DNA from 2 places in the Streptococcus sp. NPS 308 genome. Region 2 is predicted to be linked to the other one. Evidence: predicted binding sites of a transcription regulator. Region 2 holds the regulator's gene; the other holds the start of a gene.

Region 1 (7,643 bases), 700 kb from region 2:
CTGTCTTTCCAAGCTTTTTCATCAATCCCTTGATCCTTGAAGTTCATCTTGATACCTACTGCAACACCAAGTTCGTAAACAGCTTTAGCGTATGCTTCAACTGCTTCTTCTGGAGTTGAGTGAGGCAAGCCAAGCATTTTCGCGATGTCTTGGAATTTCTCATCAGCTTTCCAGTAGTTGTATTTAGGCCATGTAGTCGTCTTAGATGGACGAGTTCCGTTGTAACGGATAACGTATGGAAGCAAGATTGCGTTTGTACGTCCGTGAACAGTATGGTGAACACCACCGATCTTGTGGGCCATTGAGTGGCTCATACCAAGGAAGGCATTGGCGAAGGCCATACCAGCCATTGTAGACGCATTATGCATTTTTTCACGTGCTTCTGGGTCAGCTGTCTTAACAGATTTTTCCAACCATTCAAAGACAAGTTTGATTGTTTGAAGCGCAATACCGTCTGTGTAGTCGTTGGCAAAGTTTGAAGTGTAAGCTTCAGTAGCGTGAGTCAAGACGTCCATACCAGTGTCAGCTGCGATGAAGTCTGGAACTGATTCAACCAAAGCAGGATCAACAATCGCAATCGTTGGTGTCAATGAGTAGTCAGCCAATGGGTATTTGCGGTTGTTTTTCTTGTCAGAGATAACGGCAAATGGTGTTACTTCTGAACCTGTACCTGAAGTTGTTGGGATACCGATGTACTTCGCTTTCTTACCAAGTGATGGGAAGCGGAAGGCACGTTTACGGATATCCATGAATTTTTGAACCAAGTCACGGAAGTCGATTTCTGGTTGTTCGTAGAAGAGCCACATCACTTTCGCAGCGTCCATTGGAGAACCACCACCAAGAGCGATAATTGTATCTGGTTCAAATGCTTTCATCACTTCAGCACCACGTTCTACAGTTGTGATGTCTGGATCTGGTTCAACATCTGAGAAGACTTGAATAGTTACACGGTTGCTACGTGCGTTCAATTGATCAATAACACGTTGAACAAAGCCAAGTTTTTCGATAGATTTGTCTGTAACAATCAGAACGCGCTCAATATCTTCACATGTTTGAAGATATTGGATAGAGTTGCGTTCGAAGTAAATTTTTGAAGGAACTTTAAACCATTGCATATTATTTCTACGTTTCCCTACTTTCTTGATGTTTAGAAGGTTAATAGCGCTCACGTTATCACCAACTGAGTTGCGTCCGTATGAACCACATCCAAGTGTCAATGATGGGATGAAGGCATTGTAAACATCACCAATACCACCGAAAGTAGATGGAGAGTTCCAGATAATACGCATAGCTTTGATTTCTGTACCAAAGCGTTTAGCAAGCTCTTCGTCTTTTGTATGGATAGCTGCTGAGTGACCAAGTCCGTTAAACTCAACCATTTGACGAGCTTTTGTAAGACCATCTTCTGTGTCTTCAGCTTTTAGGACAGCAATAACTGGTGACAATTTCTCACGAGTCAATGGTTCTTTTGGTCCTACTTCTGCACATTCTGCAGCCAAGATGTTTGTTCCTTCTGGAACGCTGAATCCTGCTTGTTCTGCAATCCATGTTGCTGGTTTACCAACGATGTTGGCATTTAGTTTAGCACCAGCACAGTTTTTGCTGTTTGCTTTCACACCGAAACAGAATTCTTCAAGAAGGGCTTTTTCTTTTTTGTTTACAAAGTAAGTGTGGTATGATTTGAATTCTTCTACAAATTCGTCATACACTTCTTTATCAATGATAACCGCTTGCTCTGATGCACAGACCATACCATTATCAAATGATTTAGACATAACGATGTCATGGGCAGCTTGACGAAGGTCGGCAGATTTTTCTACATAGGCTGGAACGTTTCCGGCACCTACCCCAAGAGCTGGCTTCCCACATGAGTAAGCAGCCTTAACCATGGCATTACCACCAGTTGCAAGGATAGTCGCAATACCTTCGTGGTTCATAAGCGCTCCAGTTGCCTCCATAGATGGCTCTGTAATCCATTGAACACAGTTTTCAGGAGCTCCAGCTGCGATTGCCGCATCACGAACGATTTGTGCTGCATGGGCAGAAGATTCTTGAGCTGATGGGTGGAAGGCAAACACGATTGGATTACGTGTTTTCAAAGCAATCAATGATTTGAAAATTGCTGTTGATGTTGGGTTTGTTGTTGGAGTGACACCACACACAACACCGACAGGTTCTGCAATCTTAGTCAATCCTGTAACGGGATCATCTTCGATAACTCCGACAGTTTTAACTCCGCGCATGTTATTCACAACATGTTCACAGGCAAAAAGGTTTTTTGTCGCCTTATCTTCAAATACACCACGACCAGTTTCTTCAATTGCGTGTTGTGCTAGGATACCGTGCGCATCAAGAGCTGCAACCGAAGCTTTCGCTACGATGTAGTCAACTTGTTCTTGGTTCAACTTGCGCATTTCATCAAGCGCAACCAAAGCTTTTTGTACTAGTCCGTCTACATGCTTTTCAGCAGCGAGTTGTTTTTGCTCAGGTGTTACAGTTTTTTTATCAGCCATATTTTCCTCCATAGCCTTAAAGGATTTAAACCCTTTGTTAATTTTTTCACAAGTTTATTATAACTCTTTTTTCAGACTTTGTAAACAGTTTCATGTAGATTTCACAAAGAAATTTTATTCATTTGTGAATTTATTATCAATATCGCGGTGCTACGGGATTTTACTCTAATGATTGTGAAATTAGAATAAAAATATTTTTATTTCACAAACTTTTTCTACATTGAGGGGTCTTCTCTAACAAGCATTCTGGTAAGCGCTTTCTTTTTCGTCTGTAAGAATACCCCCTAATCAGGAGGTTATTGTTTTTGTTGGAAAACGCCTTGTTTAAAGCTTCCTTCATAGACAACTTCTTGCTCGGTTGTCAATTTCCCTTGACCTTCGGCCTGGCCGTTTACAAAATCGCCTTCGTATTTCCAGCCAGATTTGGACTGGAAGGTTCCTTTACCATTGAAAGCCCCATTATTGAACTCTCCTGTGTATTGGTCCCCGTTTTCAAAAGTCATAGTCCCCTGACCATTCATCTTTCCTCTTACCAAGGTTCCATCATAAACAAGCGCACCATTGTCAAGTATCAGTACTCCTTTTTTTGGTATGTTTAGTAGAAAAACTGATACGGCACAGATAGCGATTAGAAGAACGGTTGCAATCTCTATACGCGAGCGAGTTAGATATACTCGATATTTTTCGAAGATTTCTTTAAACTTTTCCATTGTCATTCTCATTTTCTAAACGGTCTAACCAGCTTTGGCATCCACTTGTGATGCGTGCATAGGTTTCCTCAAAATCTCCTGTGTACCATGGATCTGGAACACTTTCAGATGCAAAAGCATAAATCTTGTGCTCTTGTTCCTGAGGACACATTTGACGCAAATCTGCAACGTTTGAAGCATCCATACCGATAATATAATCAAACGACTCAAAGTCTTCTCTGCCAATCTGAAGCGATGTTTTGTCTTTGTCATAAGGAATCTGATACTGCTGGAAAATCCCTTGCGTTCCCTTATGAATCGGATTGCCATGTTCCCAAGACGAAGTTGCACGACTCTCAACTTGATAATCACTCGTCATGGACTTCATCACAAACTCTGCCATAGGACTGCGACAGATATTTCCTAAGCACACAAATACTATTTTTTTCATCCCTTTTCCTCTCATATCATAGAAAAACGGGAGTGATAGGATCCCGTTTTATTCTTCGATTGCTCCACTTTCGTCGATAACTGCTCCTTCTGGTGTCACAGCTTCTTTGAGGGGCAACACTGTCTTGATAGCAGCTAATTCAAAAGTCAAATAAACACCATCTACGTCCAGTACGATTGTTCGTTTCTCAGTATCTACTTCATCCACTGTTCCGTAGAGTCCACCGATTGTGATCACTTCATAGCCTTTTTGAAGCTTGTTCAAGCTTTCCATACGCTTTTGTGCTTGTTTCTTTTGAGAACGTTGCATAAAGAACATCAAGGCAAACATACCTACAAGCATGATCACAAATGTTAAATTTGGACTAATATTTTCCATAGTATTTTCTCCTTTGTATTTTACATAGGACTACTATATCAAATTTCAGCTACTTTTACAAGGTTGTGCCTTGTTTTTATGGTTATAAAAAATCAGAGTTTTCACTCTGATTTCTGCGATTATTTCAAGTTTTGAACGACTTTGACTAGATTCTCAACTGTAAATCCATACTCTGCCAATACTTTTGGTGCTGGGGCAGATGCTCCAAAGGTATCAATACCGAGAACTGCTCCATCAAGACCAACATATTTGTACCAGTTTTGGGTTGCTCCCATTTCGACTGCAACGCGACGACGAACTGCATTTGGAAGGATTTCTTCTTTATAAGCTGCGTCTTGTGCGTCAAAGACATCTGTAGATGGCATGCTGACTACGCGGACTTTTGCACCTTGACCAGCCAATTCTTTGGCAGCTGCGACAGCGAGATTTACCTCAGAACCTGTTGCAATCAAGATAGTGTCAAAGTCAGCTGCATTTTCATAGACAACATAGGCACCTTTAGCAACCTTGCCAAAGTCTGTTCCCTCTTCAACAGTCAAGTTTTGACGTGTCAAGACAAGGGCAGTTGGTGTCTTTTCGCTTGTCACTGCAAGGTACCAAGCTGCTTGAGTTTCACGCGCATCTGCTGGGCGGAAAACATTGAGATTTGGCATAGCACGAAGACCTGCTAGGTGTTCAACTGGTTCATGAGTTGGACCATCTTCACCAACCGCAATAGAGTCATGGGTGAAGACATAAGTCACAGGAAGTCCTTGCAATGCTGACAAACGGACAGCTGCTTTCACATAGTCAGAGAAGACAAAGAAAGTACCACCGTATACACGAAGTCCACCATGAAGGGCCATCCCGTTCAAAATCGTTCCCATTGCAAATTCACGAACACCAAACTGAATGTTGCGGTTCAAGCGATTGGCATCATCTTGAAGTCCGTCAGTCTTGATATAAGTCATGTTTGAGTGAGCGAGGTCAGCGGATCCACCTAAGAAAGTTGGTAACTTGGCAGCTACAACATTCAAAGCATCTTGGCTTGAATTACGAGTTGCTTGAGAGAAGCCGTTTTCTAAGGCTGGGAAGTCTGCTGGAGTTACCTCAACTGGGTCGCGTCCGTCGATGATGGCTTCGACTTCTGCAGCCAGTTCGGGATGAGCTTCTTTATAATCAGCAACTAGTTTTGTCCAAGCTTGATAAGCTGATGCGCCACGATCTGCAACATTTTCTTTGAAATCAGCGTAAACTTGCTCTGGGATTTCAAATGGTTCATAGTCCCAACCGAGAGCTTGGCGAGTAGCCACAGTTTCATCTGCTCCAAGAGGAGCACCGTGTACCGCATTCGTTCCTTGTTTATTTGGAGAACCGTATCCAATAACAGTCTTCACTTCAATCAAAGATGGTTTTCCTGAAGCTTTAGCTGCTTCGATAGCAGCATGGATTGCTTCCAAGTCTGTTCCATCTTCAACCAAGGCTGTATGCCAACCGTAGGCATTGTAGCGGTCACGAACACTTTCAGTAAAGGAATCCTTTGTTTCACCATCCAAGTTAATGTCATTTGAATCATAAAGAACAACCAACTTGTCGAGTTTTTGCAAACCTGCGTATGAAGCTGCCTCGCTTGAAACACCTTCCATCAAATCTCCGTCACCACAGATCACATAAGTATAGTGGTCAAAGATATTGAAGCCCTCGCGGTTATACTTCGCTGCAAGGAATCGTTCTGCTTGGGCAAAACCAGTGGCAGTCGAAATCCCTTGTCCTAGAGGACCAGTTGTAGCATCAACCCCTGCAGTATGGCCAAATTCTGGGTGACCTGGTGTTTTGGAACCCCATTGACGGAAGTTCTTGACCTCATCCATGCTAACATCTTCAAAACCAGAAAGGTGAAGAAGGGCATAGAGAAGCATAGAACCGTGACCTGCTGAGAGGATAAAGCGATCACGGTTGATCCAGTTTGGTTGTGCAGGATTGATACGAAGTTGCTTTGTAAAGAGGCTATAGGCCATAGGAGCAGCCCCCATAACCACCCCTGGGTGACCTGAGTTGGCTTTGTTGATAGCGTCAATTCCTAGGAAACGAATTGCATTAACAGATAGATTTGACATAGAATTTCCTTTCTCTTTGAGGTGATTAATGAATCACACATCCTATTTTACTATTATATGAAAAAATGTATAGAATAGCAATAAAACAATTTGCGTTCATCTATCACATTTGATTTGTCTATCCCCTCGTCACTTCATAGTACGGGAGCAAGCGAGTATAAGCGTCTTCTAGCTTCTCCAATATCGCTTTTACTGACTGATTTGCAATGAAGGAAACATCTGCCTTAACCAAAACTTTACGGACTTCCTGATTGCGCACCTTCTCGCGTAAGAGCAGACGGTTTTCTTCATTAGCTTCTACCTTTTGACTTTGACCATCGGTATATGCTAGATAATAGATTCCTTCTACTGGTGGAATATCTAAAATCTTGGCTTGTTTGCTCAGCGTCTGCTCATCCTTCTTGCGCTCGATGAAACTGACTTCTAAGGAAATCCCAAAATCTGAGGTTTCGCCATACAAACGCAAGGCTAACATGGGTTCTGTTACCTGCCCCTCTCTCTGTAGATAGGCCCAGAAATGCGGTCGCAAACGCTGCGCTTGATTCATCCACTGACTAGTCTGTTGCAATTGCCATTCGGGATGACTTGCTTGGAAGGTCTTGACCAGGTTTGTAAAAGCCTTACGAGCCTCCTGCCCTTTGTGGCGTAATTCCAGCATCTTCTCTCGCTCATCTCCAGACTTATCTGGATTACGATACTGGATTCCTGCAAATGATAGGTATTCTCTAACTGCTTTCAGCATATCTGAATCTTTCCTTTCCTAGCAAAAAATCAGGATGAACCTGATTTTGCTTTGCTTATTCTGCATCTACGACAACATAGCGATTTGGCTCGTCACCTTCAGAGTAACTCGTCACGCCATCCATGCGTGAAATAATGCGATGGATTATCTTGCGTTCGCTATTTGACATTGGATCAGTTTGTTGACTACGCCCTTCCTCTAAAACGCGAGTCGCCAATTTTTGAGCGTAGGTTTGCAAGACTTCTGCACGGTGTTCAACATAATCATTGACATTAATCGTAATGTAGAACGTTCTTGAATAGCGATTGTAAAGATAATTTTGTGCCAAGAGTTGAAGGGCCTTCAAGACTTTTCCATGATAGCCGATAATACGGCCTGGTTCGTTGGTGTCAATTTGAAGATTGATGGTACGACGATTGTAGTCGCTCGAAATCGTTCCTTCAACATCCATATCATCCACAATGGTTTGAACGTAGTTAGCTACTTCTGTTGCCACTTGTTCGGTATCATAACTTGGCTCTACTTTTAAGCCCAAATCTTCCAACGATTGGCTCGCTACTTCTTGCGTTTCAGCTTCTTTTTCTGGAGCAGGCTTAACTTCCTCAGTAGCATCTTCTACTTGCAGTTCATTTAAAATTGAAATATGACCTGTTTCTTCCAAAATCGTGCTGGCATGTTTTTCATTTTTCAGGATTTCAGCCTTGACCTCTTCAGAGACACCTTGACCTTCTTCTTCAATTTTCTTGATGGCTTCAACCACATATCCCAAATCAA
Region 2 (7,643 bases):
AATGACTTGATTGATGATGTGGCTTATGCTGCCCAAGCTGGAGATATGTACACGCAAATCGTGGCCCAGTGTTACACAGCCTATCAGAAAGAGCTTCGTCAGTCTGAGTCCCTTGACTTTGATGATTTAATCATGTTGACCCTGCGTCTTTTTGATCAAAATCCTGATGTCTTGACCTACTACCAGCAGAAGTTCCAATACATTCACGTGGATGAGTACCAAGATACCAACCATGCCCAGTACCAATTAGTCAAACTCTTGGCATCTCGCTTTAAAAATATCTGTGTAGTTGGAGATGCTGACCAGTCCATCTACGGTTGGCGTGGTGCGGATATGCAAAATATCTTAGATTTTGAGAAAGACTATCCCAAAGCCAAGGTTGTCTTGTTAGAAGAAAACTATCGCTCAACCAAAACCATTCTCCAAGCCGCCAATGATGTCATTAAAAATAATAAAAATCGTTGTCCTAAGAATCTCTGGACTCAGAATGCTGATGGGGAGCAGATTATTTACTATCGTGCAAATGACGAACAAGATGAGGCTGTTTTTGTAGCCAAAACCATTGATGAACTTGGTCGTAGCCAAAACTTTCTTCACAAAGACTTTGCAGTTCTTTATCGGACTAATGCGCAATCTCGTACTATTGAGGAGGCCCTCCTCAAGTCTAATATCCCTTATACTATGGTTGGTGGGACCAAGTTCTACAGTCGTAAGGAAATCCGTGACATTATCGCTTATCTTAACCTCATTGCCAATCTGAGTGACAATATCAGTTTTGAGCGCATTATCAACGAGCCGAAACGTGGAATTGGGCCAGGTACTGTTGAGAAAATTCGCGACTTTGCTAATATGCAAGATATGTCTATGCTGGATGCTTCAGCAAATATCATGTTATCTGGTATCAAGGGTAAGGCAGCCCAGTCTATCTGGGAGTTTGCCAATATGATTTTGGATTTGCGAGAGCAACTGGATCAATTAAGCATAACAGAGTTGGTTGAAGCAGTTCTTGAAAAAACAGGTTATGTCGAGATTCTTAATACCCAAGCAACCTTAGAAAGCAAGGCTCGGGTTGAGAATATCGAAGAGTTCCTATCTGTTACAAAGAATTTTGACGACAATCCTGATAGTCAAGAAGAAACAGGTTTGGATAAACTCAGTCGTTTCTTGAATGACTTAGCCTTGATTGCGGATACGGACTCTGGTAGTCAGGAAACATCGGAAGTGACCTTGATGACCTTGCATGCTGCTAAGGGGCTTGAGTTTCCAGTCGTCTTTATCATCGGGATGGAGGAAAATGTCTTTCCTCTTAGTCGAGCAGCTGAGGATCCTGATGAGCTGGAAGAAGAGCGCCGTTTGGCCTATGTCGGTATTACGCGTGCTGAAAAAATCCTCTATCTAACCAATGCCAACTCTCGATTACTGTTTGGGAAGACCAACTATAACCGTCCAACACGTTTCATCAATGAAATCAGTTCGGACTTACTTGAATATCAAGGCTTGGCTCGACCAGCTAACACCAGTTTCAAGGCTTCTTATAGCAGTGGTGGGATTGCTTTCGGTCAAGGTATGAGCTTAGCTCAGGCGCTTCAAGAACGGAAACGCAAGGCTGCACCAAGCTCTATCCAGTCAAGTAGTCTCCCGTTTGGACAATATACAGCTGGAAATAAAACTGATACGAGCGATACCAACTGGTCTATTGGTGACATTGCCCTTCACAAGAAATGGGGAGAAGGCACTGTTCTGGAGGTCTCAGGTAGTGGCGATACGCAGGAACTGAAAATCAATTTCCCAGAAGTGGGGCTGAAAAAACTCCTAGCCAGTGTTGCTCCAATTGAGAAAAAAATCTAATTTTCCATCCTTCTCACGAATAATAAAGTGAGGAGGATTTTTATGTACAGCATTTCATTCCAAGAAGATTCACTTTTGCCTAGAGAAAGACTGGTTAAAGAAGGAGTAGAGGCACTGAGCAATCAAGAATTGCTAGCTATACTACTCAGAACCGGAACGCGTAAGGCTAATGTTTTTGAAATTGCCCAAAAAGTGTTGAATAGTCTCAACAGTCTAACTGATTTGAAAAAAATGACCCTGCAGGAATTGCAGAGTCTGTCTGGTATTGGACGCATTAAAGCTATTGAACTACAAGCAGTGATTGAACTGGGGAATCGCATTCACAAGCATGAAACCCTTGAGATGGAAAGTATTCTCAGCAGTCAAAAGCTAGCTAAAAAAATGCAACAGGAACTTGGCGAAAAAAAACAAGAGCACCTAGTGGCGCTCTATCTCAATACTCAAAATCAAATCATTCATCAGCAGACTATCTTTATCGGATCGGCGACACGTAGCATTGCTGAACCGAGGGAAATCCTTCACTATGCCATCAAGCATATGGCGACTTCTGTTATTTTAGTCCACAATCATCCTTCAGGTGCAGTAGCACCTAGCCGAAATGATGATCATGTAACCAAGTTAGTCAAGGAAGCCTGTGAACTAATGGGACTGGTGTTTCTGGATCATCTGATTGTCTCTCACTCTGATTACTTTAGTTACCGTGAAAAGACTGATCTGATTTAAAGTTCATTAACAACATAGTCAAATAGTGTTTTATCCTTGGGGCGATTTTCAAATAGAAATTCTGGATGCCATTGGACGCCGAGAAATGGGATGTCATCTGTTGTTACGACTGCCTCGATAATCCTATCCTTGGGATCATAGGCCACAACCTTTAAATTTGGAGCCAAATTCTTGATACTCTGATGGTGGAAGGAGTTAATATGAGAGATTTCTCCGTAAATTTCTCTGAGAACAGTATCTGGTTCGGTAAGAAGTCGCTGGGTAGTGTATTCGGCTGAACAATCCTGCCAGTGGTCTTCGATATCTTGATGAAGTGTGCCTCCCATGGCAACATTAAAAAGCTGGGTACCACGACAAACAGAAAAAATCGGTTTTTTCTGCTGGATAGCTTCTTTGATAAGAGCTAGTTCAAAGATATCCCTTTGTAAATGGTAGTCATCGCTGTCAATTATTTTTGTCTCACCATAGAATTTTGGATCGACATTTTGCCCACCAGTTAGGATGAGTTTATCAATCATACTGATATAGTAATGTGCCATTTCTTGGTCACCAATCGGAAGGATAATGGGAATTCCGCCAGCGTCCTTGACTCCTTCAACAAAGCCTTTTGCTGCATAGCTCATCATGATGTCATCATCTGGATGAGCTTTTTCATTTCCTGTAATCCCAATAACTGGTTTATTCATAAATGCTTTCGCTTTCTAATCCTCTTTTCGCATAAAATAGAGGAGAGTTTGGAGTTCACTTGTCAAATCAACGTACTGAACGACCACATCTTTTGGAAGGTGCAGGTGGACAGGAGAAAAACTGAGAATACCTTTTACACCAGCATCAACCAAGAGGTTGGCTACTTCTTGAGATTTGACACTTGGAACAGTTAGGATAGCAGTTTTAACGTCTGCGTCCTTAATCTTTTCCTTGATTTGAGATATACCATAGATGGGAATCCCATCAGCAGTCTCAGTACCAACTTCAGGATGGTCATCCAGGTCAAAGGCCATGATAATCTTCATTTTGTTGCGCTCGTGGAAGCGGTAGTGGAGAAGGGCATGCCCCATATTACCAATCCCAACCAACATAACATTGGTGATGGAGTTATCATTTAGGAGGTCAGCAAAAAACGTCATGAGTTTTTTAACATCATAACCAAATCCACGTCTTCCTAGTTCACCAAAGTAGGAAAAATCACGACGGACGGTCGCCGAATCGATACCGATAGCCTCTGCAATTTGTTTAGAGTTGGCACGTTCGATTTTTTCTGCATGAAATCTCTTGAAAATTCGATAGTAAAGTGAGAGTCTTTTTGCTGTTGCTTTTGGAATAGCAGACTGTTTTTCTTTCACAAAATCACAACCTTTCTATTCTTCTATTTTATAGAATCATTGTGAAAAAATCAACAAAAATAAGAAAAAACTAAGAAAATTCTTAGTTTTTATCTAAAAAATGAACTTGTGATAGAAATCGATAGAGATCTCCGACTAAACCTTGGTAGATTACTTTATCATGAAAGGTTAAAGAGGTTACCAGAAATGTATCTGGTAGCGTTACGCATCCTGATAGGGATAACATGAGCTCATCGTAGTCAGTGTATTCAAGTATGCGCTCAATTTGGTAACTATCTAGGTAGGTGAGACGATACATGAGGCCTTATCTTTCCTCTTTAGTGAAAATCCCACGTTCTACAAGACTATCCATGAGGAAGTAGAATTTTTCTTGGTGGATATGGTGATCATCTGATTTAAAGATATCTACCAATCGAAGACCGGACTTATCAGTAATATTGAGTTTAACACCTGTAAGGTCTTTATTGATGATGATTTTTAGTTTGAAACCTTCACCACTATTAGGTACTTTCTCAAGTAGACGAGTCAGTTCGTAGTTTCCTACTTTTGTTTCAAAGAAAGTATTGTCTTTCAGTGTGAACTTTTTAACAGTTGGACTAAGTGTATAGTTGTAGCGACAGTTTTGTAGTTTAATGGTTTTTTCGAATGCCATTAGTTTAATCTCCAATAATATTTTTTAAGGTTTGTGCGAGTTGTTTCAGTTCTTCCTCAGTATTGAGAGGAGAGAGACTGATACGGACAGATTCTTTTAAACGAGGCGAATCGGGTCCATAGAAAGCTTCGAGTACATGACTGGTTTGCACAATACCAGCAGTACAAGCGGAACCAGTAGAAATTGAAATTCCCTCAAGGTCTAACCGAAGTAAAAGCAAATCATTTTTCTGACCAGGAAAACCGATATTTAAAACATAAGGCAGTTGGTTGCGACTTTCATTGAGATAGTAGTCTAAATCGGCAATCTCTTCTAGAAAAACCGTTTTAAGGGAACTTAGTTTTTGGTAATGTTCAACTTGATAATCCAGATCTTCTTTGAGAGCAGCAACCATACCTACAATGGCTGCAAGGTTTTCTGTTCCAGCCCGTTTTTTTTGCTCTTGGTCCCCACCGTGAAGGTAGGAATCAAAGTCCATAGATGAAGCGTAGAGGAAACCAACTCCTTTTGGACCATGGAACTTGTGAGCAGAAGCGCTAAGGAAATCAATTCCTAATTCTTCGGGATGAATAGGAATCTTCCCGATGGCTTGTACAGCATCTACATGATAAGCAGCAGGATGGTCTTTTAAAATATGTCCAATATCAACAATAGGCAAGAGACTCCCTGTTTCATTATTAGCATACATAGTTGAAACGAGGATGGTATCGTCACGTAAAGCTTCTTGAATCTGTTGGGCAGTGATTTCTTGATTTTCTGGTTGGATGATGGTCGCTTCAAAGCCAAAATGTTGAACCAGATAATCAATGGTCTCAAGGACAGAATGGTGTTCAATAGCTGTAGTGATAATATGTTTGCCACGTTCCTGATGACGGAGACAATAGCCAATGATAGCTGTATTGTTACTTTCTGTACCACCAGACGTGAAAAAGATATGTTGAGGTTTGGTTCCAAGTAAGTGAGCCAAGTCCTGACGAGCTTCACGGAGCAGTTTACCAGCATAACGACCATGACTGTGAATACTTGAAGGATTACCATGGGTTTCTTGCATAACCTTGGTCATTTCTGCGATAGCTACAGCTGACATAGGTGTAGTTGCAGCATTGTCCAAATAAATCAAAGAATCACCTTATTTCTTTTTGTTGTAGGCAAAGAGTGGGCTAACTGGTTTTCTTTCATGAATACGGATGATAGCATCACCGAGCAATTCGCTAGCAGTAATGTAACATACATTTTTAGGAGTTCTTTCTTTTGTTGCTACAGAGTCCGTTACAAGGATTTCTTTAATGTTAGTTGCGTCTAGAAGTTCAGCAGCACCTTCTACAAAGAGGCCGTGACTAGAGACCGCATAGATTTCAGTTGCCCCTTCGCGTTCAACGATTTTTGCTGCTTCAGAGAAAGTACGACCAGTATTTAGGATATCGTCAATCAGGATGGCTTTCTTACCTTCAACATCCCCAATGATATAGCCCTCACTTCGTTCTGAGTCATCTTGAGCATAGTCAATGATAGCGATTGGAGCATCCAAGTATTCAGCTAAGCTACGAGCGCGTTTAACACCAGAGTTTTTTGGACTAACCACAACGACATCAGAACCAAGAAGACCTTTGTCACAGTAGTGTTTAGCAAATAGAGGAATTGTATAAAGATTGTCCACAGGAATGTCGAAGAAACCTTGTACCTGTACAGCATGGAGATCGAGAGTTAGAACACGATCAACCCCAGCTTTTACCAACATATTTGAAACCAATTTAGCTGTCAGTGGTTCACGGGAAGAAGCGATGCGATCCTGACGCGCATAGCCAAAGTAAGGAAGTACGACGTTGATACTATGAGCACTGGCGCGAACACAGGCATCAACCATAATCAATAATTCCATCAAGTGGTTGCTAACTGGGTAGCTTGTTGATTGAATGATATAGACGTCATACCCCCGAACACTCTCTTCGATATTGACTTGGATTTCACCATCAGAAAATTGACGTGAAGATAATTTTCCAAGAGGGACACCAACAGTATCAGCAATCTTTTGAGCGATTTCTGGGTTAGAGTTTAGGGTGAAAAGTTTCATGTTGTTTCTATCTGACATTATAGACCGTCCTCTGTAAACTTTGTGAATCTTCTTTGGAAAAGTTTCTTTTTCTTAATGAAGATTCTATTATTTTTATCTTTTCTATTTTACCAAAAAAAGGAGATTATTTCAGCTTTTTTTCATGTTTTTAATGAATCGAATTAATTTTGATGGAGCCTTCTGGTAAGTTATGTGATTTTCATCTAAAAATTGCTGAAAATCGACTTTTCCTTGTTCAAAATTAGTGACTTCAATTTCCAGTTCGTAGTCGGTTTGACCAAAGTAATGGCTTTGATCTAAGGCCATCAAACCGATATCGGTTTCCATTTCGTAACGAATCGTTTCAAGACAACCCAGAATAAGCCAGTCATGGCTTTCAATACCAATCTCAGTAAGTTTCTCCAGAACCATCCCTTGAGGTAGAATCTGTTTTTCTAAATAATATTCAGCTTCTGGAAGAGTCATTTTTTGATTGTATTCCATATTTCCAATAGTTTGAGGAACTTTCAAGGTTAATTCAGCGAAATCTGAAAGGGCGCGAATGCGCATGGCAACCTTTTTTTCGCGCAACTGGAAATCTGGCGTGTCAATATAGTAGTTTTTTTGGTGAATAGGAGATATGTGGGCAAACTGTTTTTTTAAATGATTGTAGTCATCTTTTTTCAGTAGTGTTTTCAGTTCAATTTCTAATTGTTTCATTTTTCTAACCTTTTCTTTATCTTTGAAAGCGGATTTATGGTATAATGTACAATGTATTTATTGTATAAGATTGTAGTGAAAAAATCAAAAATTTTTAACAGCACAATCTCATACTAAAAGGGAGAAAATATGACCATAGAATGGGAAGAATTTTTAGATCCTTACATTCAAGCTGTCGGCGAATTGAAGATTAAACTTCGTGGGATTCGCAAACAGTACCGTAAGCAAAACAAGCATTCTCCGATTGAGTTTGTAACTGGTCGGGTAAAACCGATTGAAAGTATCAAAGAAAAAATGGCTCGTCGAG

Evidence for each region. Region 2 encodes Rex, which represses fermentation and respiration genes when NADH is low (regulators of the CRP and FNR family bind a similar motif). Its sites were predicted from a motif close to TTGTGAANTANTTCACAA; they were not measured.
Region 1: the regulator Rex is predicted to act here: its motif matches at 2,548-2,565, upstream of adhE (bifunctional acetaldehyde-CoA/alcohol dehydrogenase).

The regions. Positions count from the first base shown of each region.
Region 1 is NZ_AP017652.1:213,091-220,733, reverse strand. Features, by position in the region: gene adhE (bifunctional acetaldehyde-CoA/alcohol dehydrogenase) at 1-2,513, opposite strand, end outside; gene SNAG_RS01260 (MORN repeat-containing protein) at 2,810-3,223, opposite strand; gene SNAG_RS01255 (low molecular weight protein-tyrosine-phosphatase) at 3,210-3,653, opposite strand; gene yajC (preprotein translocase subunit YajC) at 3,702-4,022, opposite strand; gene tkt (transketolase) at 4,151-6,127, opposite strand; gene SNAG_RS01240 (ribonuclease P) at 6,246-6,869, opposite strand; gene jag (RNA-binding cell elongation regulator Jag/EloR) at 6,925-7,643, opposite strand, start outside.
Region 2 is NZ_AP017652.1:914,190-921,832, forward strand. Features, by position in the region: gene pcrA (DNA helicase PcrA) at 1-1,848, shown strand, start outside; gene radC (RadC family protein) at 1,891-2,571, shown strand; gene SNAG_RS04835 (gamma-glutamyl-gamma-aminobutyrate hydrolase family protein) at 2,568-3,257, opposite strand; gene SNAG_RS04840 (redox-sensing transcriptional repressor Rex) at 3,273-3,914, opposite strand; gene SNAG_RS04845 (DUF4649 family protein) at 3,997-4,212, opposite strand; gene SNAG_RS04850 (DUF1831 domain-containing protein) at 4,219-4,566, opposite strand; gene SNAG_RS04855 (cysteine desulfurase family protein) at 4,571-5,686, opposite strand; gene SNAG_RS04860 (ribose-phosphate diphosphokinase) at 5,696-6,655, opposite strand; gene SNAG_RS04865 (CYTH domain-containing protein) at 6,767-7,336, opposite strand; gene SNAG_RS04870 (GTP pyrophosphokinase) at 7,466-7,643, shown strand, end outside.